4 regions of the Oceanobacillus locisalsi genome follow, and region 1 is predicted to be linked to each of the others. Evidence: riboswitches for the same ligand, from Rfam matches in the RefSeq annotation. Region 1 holds a riboswitch; each other region holds the start of a gene.

The links. A riboswitch is a leader RNA that binds a small molecule or an ion and turns the genes downstream of it on or off. The one in region 1 is predicted to bind thiamine pyrophosphate.
Region 2: linked by a shared signal. The riboswitch ahead of thiM (hydroxyethylthiazole kinase) and the one ahead of tenA (thiaminase II) in region 1 are both predicted to bind thiamine pyrophosphate.
Region 3: linked by a shared signal. The riboswitch ahead of thiT (energy-coupled thiamine transporter ThiT) and the one ahead of tenA (thiaminase II) in region 1 are both predicted to bind thiamine pyrophosphate.
Region 4: linked by a shared signal. The riboswitch ahead of thiW (energy coupling factor transporter S component ThiW) and the one ahead of tenA (thiaminase II) in region 1 are both predicted to bind thiamine pyrophosphate.

The regions. Positions count from the first base shown of each region.
Region 1 is NZ_JBHTKK010000001.1:321,389-324,557, forward strand. It holds gene ACFQ19_RS01415 (YpjP family protein) at 1-183, opposite strand, end outside; gene tenA (thiaminase II) at 637-1,305, opposite strand; TPP riboswitch at 1,395-1,498, opposite strand; gene ACFQ19_RS01425 (S66 family peptidase) at 1,697-2,731, shown strand; gene ACFQ19_RS01430 (DUF2653 family protein) at 2,935-3,169, shown strand, end outside.
Region 2 is NZ_JBHTKK010000012.1:30,799-33,967, reverse strand. It holds gene ACFQ19_RS10910 (TetR/AcrR family transcriptional regulator) at 1-243, shown strand, start outside; gene ACFQ19_RS10905 (Lin0512 family protein) at 370-729, opposite strand; gene thiM (hydroxyethylthiazole kinase) at 808-1,587, opposite strand; TPP riboswitch at 1,711-1,813, opposite strand; gene ACFQ19_RS10895 (arginase family protein) at 1,902-2,777, opposite strand.
Region 3 is NZ_JBHTKK010000022.1:25,385-28,553, forward strand. It holds gene ACFQ19_RS15545 (M3 family oligoendopeptidase) at 1-1,676, shown strand, start outside; TPP riboswitch at 1,740-1,843, shown strand; gene thiT (energy-coupled thiamine transporter ThiT) at 1,995-2,561, shown strand; gene ACFQ19_RS15555 (response regulator transcription factor) at 3,071-3,169, shown strand, end outside.
Region 4 is NZ_JBHTKK010000002.1:304,118-307,286, forward strand. It holds gene thiM (hydroxyethylthiazole kinase) at 1-414, opposite strand, end outside; gene thiD (bifunctional hydroxymethylpyrimidine kinase/phosphomethylpyrimidine kinase) at 404-1,225, opposite strand; gene thiW (energy coupling factor transporter S component ThiW) at 1,256-1,753, opposite strand; TPP riboswitch at 1,853-1,966, opposite strand; gene ACFQ19_RS03625 (LytTR family transcriptional regulator DNA-binding domain-containing protein) at 2,076-3,128, shown strand.

The sequences.
Region 1 (3,169 bases):
TTCAACAATATAGGATTGGGTGGTCTCTTTAAGGACAGATGCTGTTTCGATATCTGATGAAGAAGATATATTGCTGTCACTCCGTTTATCTGCATCTACTTCCAGCAGATTGGTCGGTGAGTAAATTCCTAACGTTAAAATCGTTATAAATACAACTGCTATTCTTCTCCACCAAAGCTTCATCTTTCTCACCCGACTTCCGTACTTTTTCTTTATTTTACCATGAATCCATGTATTGTCTATCCAACTTTTTTACTTTTTTGAATTTTATCTGACTGAATAACATCGCTTACAAAGAAAGACAGCAATTTATTTGTATTTTCTTTCCTTCATGCAAAACGACATGAATATGCTTTTCCAATTTTAAAATAAAAATGAAAAGAGTTTACTCAATATACCGCTCAACAAAATGGCAAAACCAATCCCAATTACCATTCTTTTAGCTAAAATACGGGAGGGGTTCTCTGTATTGTTCATCTGAATCGCCAACTTTCCTTGATTTTACTATTTACCTTCTTGGTTTTGAGCGTGTCTTTACATCGATATCCTGCATGAATCACAATGTCAAAACACCTCCCCTTTACTTTCTCATATCATTTCTAATCATTCAATCAGCTGAACAACTAATCAACCGGGTTACACTGGCCAGCTTTCGCGATTATATGCCATGTCCCAAAACATATATTCATAGCGGCTCGTATTTAGAAAAATAGCTTCTAAATCATCTAGCTCTGCTTCCGTACACCCTTTTGCCAGTTCGTCCAATTTTTCTATCAGCCACTTGCCAATAGAACCAAACTCATCAGAGCTGTACATTTTCACCCATTCTCCGTACTGTTCATGTTCCAGGGCACCAGGCTTTTTTGCCAGCTCTAGTCCAATTTCATAATAACTCCAGGCACATGGTAAAATGGCCGCAATCAAGGATGCTAAAGAACCTTTCTGCGCTTCTGCAAGCATATTGCTGCTGTAGGCGAGCGTTACAGGACCAGGCACGGTAGCTTCCAACGCTTCTTTTGAAATCCCGAGACGTTCGGCATATTGACGGTGAAGATCCATTTCAAAATTCAAGGTCTCATCGAGTGATTTAGCAAATCCGGACATTGTATCTAAATCTTTGGCAAGCACTGTCCCCATCGCGATTACTTTGGAGTACTCGATTAAATACTTGTAATCCTGACACATGTAAAATTTAAATGCCTCGATATCAAGTGTCCCATTACCAATTCCCTGTACAAATGGATGTTGATGACTTTTTTCCCAAATCGAATCTGCAGACTGACGGATACGTTCTGTGAATGTCATATTATATGCGCTCCTCCTTCTTTGATTGCACGCAAAAAAGCCGCCTCCTGATATAGAAAGCGGCAGAAAAGGTTGGTTCATTGCCTATAGGCATATCCCGACCACTTCCCTCCGCTAGTACAAACTAGATCAGGTTAATAAGGGTCAAGGCCATTTGCCTCTCTCAGCTTTGTCAGCACCCCTAGTGGATTCTTTGCGTATTTTGTTTATCCCTTTCAGATTATCATAAGTATATGTAAGCGTAAAGCAATCCTAAAACAAAAGGATGGTACGAATGAAATCATTCCGCATCAAAAAACTAGGACATCAAATACGTTGTTGCAAAAATAAAGGATTTTATCTGTGTATATCGAATAAGTATTTATAAATCACAAAGAAAGGAGCATGTTATATGTTGATCAAGCCGCCAAAATTATCTCCCGGAGATAAAGTAGCAACTGTCAGCCTCTCCTGGGGAGGAGCAGGCGAGCCCTCCTTAAGGTGGCGCTACCAGCAAGGTGTGGAACGCTTAGAAACCGTATTTGGGATCGAAGTCGTTCCAATGCCTAACAGTTTAAAAGGAGAAACGTATATCGATGAGCATCCCGAGGCACGCGCTGAAGATCTCATGACGGCATTCGCTGATCCTGAAATCAAAGCAATCATCTCTACTATTGGCGGGGATGACAGTATTCGTCTTCTTCCTTATATAGATTTTGAGATTATCCGACAAAATCCCAAGATTTTTATGGGATTTTCTGATACGACGATTGCTCATTTATTCTGCTTTCATGCAGGCCTATCCTCCTTTTACGGACCAGCAATCATGACTGATTTTGCAGAAAATGTGGCGATGGATGATTATACGGTGAAGGCCATTCAAAACACGCTTTTCCAAGCGAAAGCAGTCGATGATATTCCCGCGCCGGAAAAATGGACTAGTGAATTTCTCGAATGGGATATTTCTAATAAAAACATTGCCAGGAGAATGCTTCCTGACCAAGGTTATGAACTCCTGCAAGGAAATGGGATCGTCACAGGAAACCTTATTGGCGGCTGTATCGAAGTGCTTGAGTTTGCGAAAGGAACTATCATCTGGCCGCAGCCGGAAGCATGGGAGAATAGCATTCTCTTTTTGGAAACATCGGAAGAAAAGTCAGACCCTGAATTAATAAAAAGATGGCTCAGAAATTATGCAGCCCAAGGGATACTCCAGCAAGCAAATGGAATGATTTTTGCCAAACCTTATGGAGAGGTGCATTATGAAGCGTATAAAGAAGTGATATTATCCGTTTTAGCAGAGAACGGGCTGACAGATCTTCCTGTCCTATATAATGTTTCTTTCGGACATACCGAACCAAAAGCACTTATTCCTTATGGAAGGTTGGCTCAAATCGATTGCCAGCAAGCATCCTTTTCCATTATAGAAGCAGCTGTTACGAGTTAAGTACAGCTGTTTTTATTTTATCATCACTCTCATTCGTGCATGAAACAGAGACAGTGATATAATATATATGCGAAACTTCCTAAATAAGCACTTCTTACTTCATGCTTATAGGGAGTTTATAGTAGAATAGAATGCAATTGGCATTATTACTAGAGGCTGACAAAAGTGTAGCCTTTCAACTATATGCAGGAGGAATTTGGGGTATGCAAAAACTTATTATTCCTGAAGAGGATATTGTGCTTGCTATATGTGTATACATTGGTGAAAAACAACAAATAGAGCCGGATAATGTGCAAGTAGAATTATTTTATGACGATTATTCCGGTGTTTCAGCAGAAATCATAACGCCATCCGGAAAACAGGAATTAATTACCAAGCAAATTATTACTGCATTAAGAGAATGGATTAAAGACAATCTCCATGCTGATCCTTATGCAG
Region 2 (3,169 bases), on a different contig from region 1:
GAAGGCTTATCTTTAATGATGCAGAAATTTAATGAAATAAATTATGGTATGTTGTTGGATTTATTTCACCGAGGCCGGAAAGAAGGAAAAGTGGATCTGAAATATTCGGATGAATTTCTGCTGCTGTATTTCCAGGCGATTGTAGAAGGGATTTCCAAGCCGCAGATTTATGAGAAAATTGCCCCTTATACCGAAGAATGGACAGAAATGCTTATTAAAGGAATTGCACCGAGGAAGGATTGATCTTGCTCGATGCTTTCTTTTAAAGTAATTGCAACAAAAAAAGCCGGGAATTATCCGGCTTTTTTTCTCAGCAGGACGCAAAAGGAATACCTTTCCTTTCACTTCATTCTTTTTTTTTCTGTCTTCCTAATATCCCACTTCGACAACAGCATTGACAATATACATTAAGTCATTTTTATCTTCTTGGTCACTTAGATAGACACCGCTTGTTGTAATCAGCCCGCCATCTAACTTTTCCACCGTCACCGTGCCATACGGTATCAATTGCTTTATCTTTCCTTCATCCAAATGTTCCATATCTCCTGGAATACCCAATTTCACATTTACCTTCATGTTGTTTAAGTCTTGATCAGGCAGCGCGCCTTGAATTCCCGGCATTGAATTAGAATGAATTGCATTTGTCACAGCACGTTTGGAAGCTTCGTTAATATTTTGCCCGTGTAAATCTACGCCTGTACCTGTCTGAATAAATATCATTTGTTCCATGTTTTTGCTCTCCTTCCTGATTTTTATCGTTTCTGCATAATTATTTTCTACATTCCCATTTCTCTGAAATCATACATACTACCATTCTTCCAGCCGCTTATACTTATTTACTGTGTTTTGATCCAGAAAATATAATGTATCCAACAATGCTGGAATAAAGGAACCGGGTCCTTCTGCTTTTTTCATTGCCAACTCCGCTGCAATTCCATAAGCAGCAGTTACCTCAACACTTGCCTCATACACATCTTCCCCAACGCTGACATACGGTCCGATCAGCGAAGTGAGCAGACATCCGCTCGTTGTGATATTCTGCAACATGGCATCCCCATTACTGCAAAATGTTGTACGAACACCATCGGTAATCACGTCTGTTTTTCCAGTTGCAATGACGACTGTATTATATTTTTTTGCTACTGCCTTTGCGATTTCCGGATCAATTTCCGCAATGGTGGAGTCAGGACTTTTCATGGATTCAAACACATTTCCTAGTACAGCAATTTCTCCTGCATTGGCCCGAATAGCTGTAAATTGAACTTTTTCCAGCAGCTTATCAATGACTTCTGTCCGAAATGTTGTTCCTCCAGCAGCAATCGGATCCAAAATAACAGGAACCCCTTCCTCATTCGCTGTTTTCCCTGCAATCAACATGGCCTCTGCACGTTCCTCCGTCAGTGTTCCAAGATTCAACACAACAGCTTGAGCATGTTGCGCATTCTCCACTGCTTCTTTTGGAGTATGCGAATTAGCCGGAGAAGCACCGATTGCAATCAATCCATTTGCGGCAAAATTCGTGGCTACTTCATTGATGACATTATAGATAAGCGGGTTTCTACTTCTGATTTTCCCGATATAATCCATAACAAAACACTCCTTTTTTTCTAATTATTCCAAATACAAAATTTGCAAGAATTGCTTTAATAAATTAAAAACCACCCCGAAATGGAGTGGTTACTTTTACGTAAAAGATATAAATACACCGTATATCCGCCATCTCCACTTTCCTACGCTAGTATGAGCTAGATCAGGTTCAAAGGGATTAAGATGCAAATCTTATCTCAGCCAGACGGCACCCCTAGTGGTTTATTATTCAATGTTACATTCATTTTAATATTATATTTTCATATTGTAAAGGGATACAATAGGTGTACACTATTAGCCTGTCTTTATTATAATCAATCATTGAAAATCGATATTTGAGACAATGTTTTTCTAAGATTAATAGCATCCCAAGGCAGATGTTCAGCTATCCCTAGTCCAACAATTTCAGCTTGTTCAGAAACATCATTTAATACACGAGCAACTTGTGCAAGTTTCATTTCACCAACTGCCGCAGGAAAATCTTCTGAGTCCGTATATGGCTCTGCCGGATAAATAGAACGAAAATCCTTCGGGGATAAAACATCCAAGTCAAAGTGAACAGCTAAATATGCAATGTTATTTTCTTTTATCCAATCCATAATCGGATCGCTATTTTCTTTTAACTCCTCCGGACCGACAAAGGGGACATGTAATTCTTTTACTAACTTGTCCCTATCACGTAAATCCTTTTCTATTAATCCTGCATACATCATATGGCTCAAGGGCACCGGGTTTTTTACTTCTGTAACAAATTGAGGCGCACCCTTTCCCAGCAAATTGGCCGCCACCATCTCATGAACATCTGTCGAATCATTTGTTGTTGCAATATCCGGATGTGCATCCAACCATAAAATCCCTAGTTTATCACCATATTTTCCGCTTAAATAATCAAATGGCACTTGATCCATGGAACAGTCTCCGCCAAATATAATGACTTTATCCGGCTGCTGTTCTTTCAGAATGTCAGCTGTTTTTTTCATTTGTTGCGATATGACGTGCTCACCTTTTACACCATTTTTCACTTCTAATTTCTTTTCAAAGTCTGTATCCACTTCTACTTCAAATGTTTCGCTTGTTTTACTTTTCGGCGCAATGTGTGCTAATAGTTCACCTCCAAAAGCATAATCGGGGTTATTTCCTCCTTGCCACTGCGGGAATAGCAGTCTTATAGTCTTTTTATTTTGTGCCATATTTATTCTTCCTTTCTTTGGTTTTCTGCTTTAAATAAGCTTGTTGATACATTAATGCTATATCTTCTTTTATTCATTCAAAATGGGTTGCTCTATTTCTACTTGTTTTCCCTAAATGCTTCTACTATTAACCAAGATAGCTAATATAACACGCCTTTATTGCAATACGGCTATTTGTTACTTTACCTTTAATACTACTGTATACGAATGAACGCAATCATTTTACAATTTGTTTCGTCAGTCTCAGTTGCCAGTTAAAAATTAAAAATGACAGTTTCTTTATTTCCCAGGAAATTACCTCCACTCTCAGCATACCATTCTCGAATAAATTTACAGAGTGATATCAACGAACAAGAATCGATTATATTATTCTATCCTTTATTCCTTACCTT
Region 3 (3,169 bases), on a different contig from region 1:
AAGAAGTAACACGTATGGACACGAATGGATCGGTTGAAAACTGGGAAAAGATCGTATGTGATTTAGAACGGATAACGAAAAAGGTACGTGAGATGGGAGCTTATATCAGTTGTTTAAGTGCCCAAGATGTAACAGATAAACAAGCTGAAATCTATGTTGCCAAAAGAGCTCAAATAGCAGCAGCGTATAGCGCGCTTACGAAAATAATTGATCAGAAACTGGCAGCAATAACAGATACTGCGTGGAACCGGCTGCTTGTACAAGACACAATGAAACCGCTGCAATTTATATTAACTGAAAGGAGAGAACGAGCACGTGAACAATTGTCGGAAAACGAAGAAATTTTAATCAGCGATTTAGCAATAGATGGATACCATGCCTGGAATCAGATGTATGAAGCGGTTGTCGGCAACATGACAATCGATATAGAAGAGAACGGAGAGGTGCAGCCTTACTCTGTCGGACAGGCCTCAAATAAATTATCCACTGCTGATCGTGCGCAAAGAGAGCATGTTTTTCGCCAAATCAGTGATGCATGGAAAAAGAATGAAGCTTTATTCGGACAGACGTTAAATCACTTGGCGGGCTTTCGGCTGCAAACTTATAAACATTACGGTTGGGAGAATGTGTTGAAAGAGCCCTTAGAGAAAAATCGGATGCAGCAAGAAACGTTGCATGCGATGTGGGGAGCGATTGAAAAACACAAACCGCTATTTGTTAATTACTTACACCAAAAAGCTTCTCTGCTGGGTTTGGACGAATTAAGCATTTTTGATGTACATGCTCCTATCCGGTCAAATATAGAAAAGATGAGCTATGATGCGGGAGCGGCTTTTATTGTGGAACAATTCCGCAGTTTCAGCCCGCAAATGGCGGATTTCGCACAAATGGCATTTGAGAAACGCTGGATTGAAGCGGAAGATCGGGCAGGGAAACGTCCTGGAGGTTTCTGTACGAGCTTTCCTGTCAGTGAGCAGACCCGTATCTTTATGACTTACTCAGGAACGCCTTCCAATATCGCGACACTGGCCCATGAATTAGGGCATGGTTATCATCAGTATGTGATGAATGATGTAAATGGGTTAAATCAAGGTTATGCCATGAATGTGGCAGAAACTGCTTCCACGTTTGCGGAAATGATTGTCGCAGATGCGTCGGTAAAAATGGCTCAAACAGATGAAGAAAAGTTGACCTTATTAGAAGATAAAGTGTCACGCAGCATTGCTTTCTTTATGAATATCCATGCCCGCTTCTTATTCGAGAAACAATTCTATAAAGAACGCAAACAGGGGATGGTAAGCACGTACCGGTTGAATGAGCTTATGGTAGAAGCACAAAAAGAAGCGTATTGCGAAAGTTTGTCTGAATACGACCCGCATTTTTGGGCGTCCAAGCTGCATTTTCATATTACCAATGTACCGTTCTATAATTTCCCTTATACATTCGGTTATTTATTCAGTCAGGGAATTTATGCATATGCGAAAGAATATGAAGGTAATTTTGAAGAAAAATATATTACATTATTAAGAGATACCGGCCGGATGACTGTGGAACAACTTGCTGAAAAGCATCTGCAGGTGGATCTGACAAAACCTGATTTCTGGGAAAATGCAATGGAAATATGTAAACAGGATGTCCAGGAATTTTTAGAACTAGCCAAGAAACTGGAAAAGTAATCACGTCTATTGCGAATTATCTAAAAGTGATTTATACTACATTTATACAAAAAAGTGAATAAAAAAGCCTGCAAGGGGAGCCTTTGGCTGAGAGTGGACATGTTTGTGTTCTGACCCTTTGAACCTGTCAGTTAACGCTGGCGCAGGGATTGTGGACTTTTTGATGGATATAAAAGTAATGTGTGAGCGGAGTGTAAAATGTTCTTTTATGATTATTGGAAGAACATGACCATCAAGAAGACTCCCCTTGGCATTACTTTTTTGTGCGTTAGGAAAGTATTAAATTATGATTGTTTCATGTAAATGGGGGAGAAACATTTGAAAAATAAAACATTGTTTTTGGTCGAAGTAGCTATCTTTACAGCACTGGCTTTATTACTGGATATTTTACCAATTGGATTTACACTCTGGCCGCAAGGAGGGTCTGTATCTTTTGCAATGATTCCTGTCTTTATTGTTGCTTTCCGGTGGGGATTAAAGGGAGGCTTATTGTCCGGGTTCCTCTGGGGAATACTGCAGGTGGCTACAGGTACGGCTTATATCTTGCACCCGGTACAGGGCATTATTGAATATGGGCTAGCTTTCACTGTTGTCGGACTGGCTGGAGTGTTTTCCAAGCAGGTTATCGACAATATGAAAAAGAAGCAGATAAAAAAATCTTTTATCTACATTCTGACAGGCGTATTCCTGGGTTCAGCAGCCCGTTTTATTTGTCATTATATTGCCGGAATGGTGTTCTTCGGTTCAGCAGTAGAAGGGCAGCCAGCCTGGCTCTATTCATTAATTTATAATTCATCTTATATGATTCCATCTTTTGTTTTAAGTCTTATTATTGTATTTCTTTTGTTTTATAAACAGCCGAGAACATTAGTAGGAAAAATGTAAAGAAAACTCCCTCACACAAAAATCCTGCAGCATGCCTTGCTTCAGGATTTTTATTTCATTTTCTCAACGTTCGCACTAAAGAATAAGTATATAAACCTTGCTGTTTCAGGATGAACACGCTCTCTATTATCATGTTAAGTTTAAACATTCTTTTATTTTTTGATCAGAATATGGTGTATAGCGACTACTCCGGCCAAGCCCTTCGCTTTCCGACGTCCTGGGACTGCGGTTACTCGCTCCATCAAAAACCGTTGTACGTCGGAAAGCAAAACGGTCCGCCGCAGCGGCAGCCTTACACCTTCTACTCTTTTTCAACAGAATGTTAATTTTGTTAAGTTTTATTAACATTCTGTTATGGAATAGGCTATCTGGCTAAATAATGGTAGAATAAAGAAAATAAAGATGAAAGCAATATATTTTTATGTTCCTTTTCCTTCGAGAAAATCTTATTTAAAGAAGGATTTTTTATCAATGGGAACGTATATATGAATTAAGGGGGGATTTTCCAAATGGATAAAGAAATTCTAATCGTAGATGATGAACAATCCATTGTGACGTTGCTAAAATACAATATCGAGAATGCCGGGTTTACGACAGACGTGGCATAC
Region 4 (3,169 bases), on a different contig from region 1:
AGAATCGACACCGCGCATTTGGATGTCTGTATCAACCAAGGATGCGATTTCTCCTGTATTTCCTTTAATAACAGTTGGGCGTACGTCTTTTAAAATTCTTTCGATTACTTCTTGTCGAAATGGGGTCGCAGCAACGCCAACAGGATCAAGGACAACCGGAATCCCTTTTTGGTTAGCTACTTTTCCCGCTGCAATCATTGCAGGAACTTCACTTTCTAAAACTGTACCTATATTTAAAACAACTGCATCCGAAGCTTTTGCCATATCTGCGACTTCTGTCATTTCTTTGGCCATCACCGGGCTGCCGCCAAAAGCAAGCAGACCATTTGCACTAAAGTTGACGACAACCTGATTGGTTAAATGATGAACAAGCGGGGTGTTGTTTCTGGCTTGCTGGATAATATCAGGATTCATGAATAATCTCCTTCCCTTCATTTTCCCGGATAGCCCAGTGGTTTGTCGGACCATTTCCTTCTCCGAGTTCAAATGATTTTGAAATGGCAGCAGTTACAAACGTTTTTGCCTGCTTCACTGCTTCTGGGAGCGGATAACCTTTTCCTAAATAAGCAGCAATAGCAGCAGAATAGGTACAGCCTGTTCCATGCGTGTTTTGCGTATCAATACGCTCAGAAGCATAACTGTGCATGTTATTTCCATCATAAAGAAAATCAATTGCTTGTCCTTTTAGATGGCCTCCTTTGATTAAAGCAGCATCCACTCCATATTCTTGAACAAGATATTTTGCTGCTCCTTTCATATCTTCTTCTGTTGTAATCGATAATCCGGTCAAGAATTCGGCTTCCGGAATATTTGGTGTTACAACGGTTGTTAACGGGAGGAGATATTGTCGTAAATAGTTTCGGCCCGCTTCATCTATCAGAGAATCTCCGCTGGTAGCGACCATTACTGGATCCATAACATATGGAGCATCGACTTGTTCTAACTTTTTAACGATTAATTCCATCATTGGCTTGCTTGCAATCATACCTGTTTTTATCGCATGAATCGGCATATCTTCTATAATGACGTCTAGCTGGTCTTCAATCATGGAAAGCGGCATATGCTCAACGGAGCGGACTCCTGTTGTATTTTGTGCTACAACGGAAGTAATCACAGACATTCCATAAGTTTTTAATTCTTGAAATGTTTTTAAATCGGCTTGTATACCAGCACCGCCGCTAGGATCAGTACCAGCAATGGTTAATGCACAACGAATCGGTTTCATGATAAAAACCTCCTTCATAGAATAAAAGATTTATTTTGTTAAAGAAAATTGGCGTGACGGGAGACGGCTGACTAACAACCACCCGATTAATGCACCGGAAACACTGCTTACAATAAATGGCGGAATAAAGGCAAAAGCTCCTGCAGAACTTCCCATAAGTAAGTTAGCGATAGGAACAGCGAAGAAAGAACCGATAATGCCAGTACCAATTATTTCTCCTAAGGCCGCCATCGGATATTTATACGTTTTCCTATACAATACCCCGGCAACAAAAGCGCCAATCATCGCTCCGGGAAATGCAACCAATGTTCCCAGTCCTAAAAGGTTTCTGAGCAAGCTGATCATGAATGCAACAATTACTCCGGGACCCGGCCCGAGCAAAATGGCGGCAATGACATTAACGGCATGCTGGACCGGGTAGGCTCTGGCGACACCTGCAGGAAACCAGAGCAATTGAGAGCCAATCGTTCCAATAGCTACGAGAACAGCCATCATCGTTAATAAACGTGTGCGATTTTTCAATTTCATCATCTCCTTTTATTTGGACAAATAAAAAAGGAACTACTTTATAAAATAAAAAAATCAGGCTTTGTCGGGAAGCCTGATTTGGTATACTGAGAGTAATCATACGTTGATTGACTACTTCCCTACGCTGGTATTAACCAGATCAGGTTTATAAGAGTCGGAAAGTGAGCATGCTTTCCTCTCAGCCCGCCATGTTGGGCTCCCCTAGTAGTTGCTTTTCATAATTTTCTTTGATTCTACTTTATCAAAGATGAAGCAGTTTGTCATGAATGAATAATTAAACTGCAAGTTCATAATGATATATTGACAGGAAGAGGTATGAAGGATGCTAAAAATAAATGGTATGGAATATCGTCAGGGAGACCAGACATTGTTCCCTAAGATAGATATAGAAGTAAAAGCTGGAGAAATAAAAGCAATTCAATCAACTGTTAATATTCGTTCCGTGTTGCTGCAGATGATTACCGGAAAAGAAAATGTACGAAATGGAACGATTCAGGTTCAGCATCAAACATTACAGGAGGATAAACAGAAATACTTTTCCTGTTTAGGTGTTTGCTGGTATGAAGAAGGGATTTACGAACGAATGCAAGTGCAGGAATATTTGAAATTTATTGGCTCTTTATATCAAAGAAAGGTTTCTGTAAAAGAAGTACTTTTGCAAATTCAATTAGAGGAAAAAGCGAGATGGAAGATGCATCAGCTTCATCGCTCTGAGAAGCGGCGTGTTCAGTTTGGAAGAATATTAATGCAGGAAGCGGAAGTGGTGATTTTTGAAGAGCCTGAAGTAAATATGGATTTAGAAACAAAGCGCGTCCTGCATCAATTTGTCGAATTTCTGCAGAATCAACAGAAGGCGGTGCTGATTTTAACAACAAGTACAGAGAGCGCCATCACGATTGCGGACACAGTCTATCGTTTAGATGAACAGGGGATAAAGCAAATGGAAGTCGAATCAGAGAAGAATGAACGTTTAACATCCTTAGAAATAGATACAGAGGAAACAGCGGAAGACACGGTCCAAATAAAGCAGGCTTTCCAGATAAATAAAATCTCCGCAAAAGTAGAAGATAAAATCATTTTATTTGATCCACAGGAAATTGATTATATCGAAAGCCAGGATGGACAATCCTATCTCTATACCCGCGGAGAAGGATTTCCGACAGGGCTTACCCTAAAAGAATTGGAACAGCGTCTGTCCCATCAAGGCTTCTTTCGTTGTCACCGCTCCTATATTGTGAATCTTCAAAAAATAAGAGAAGTGATTACCTGGACGAGAAACAGCTACAGTTTATCTCTTGTTGATAAAAAAAGCTCTGAAGTCCCGCTATCGAAATCAAAGTTGAACGAGCTGAAAGAATTATTGGGGGTAGAATAAACACAATTCAACGTCATATATACTCCATTCATCGGAAATAT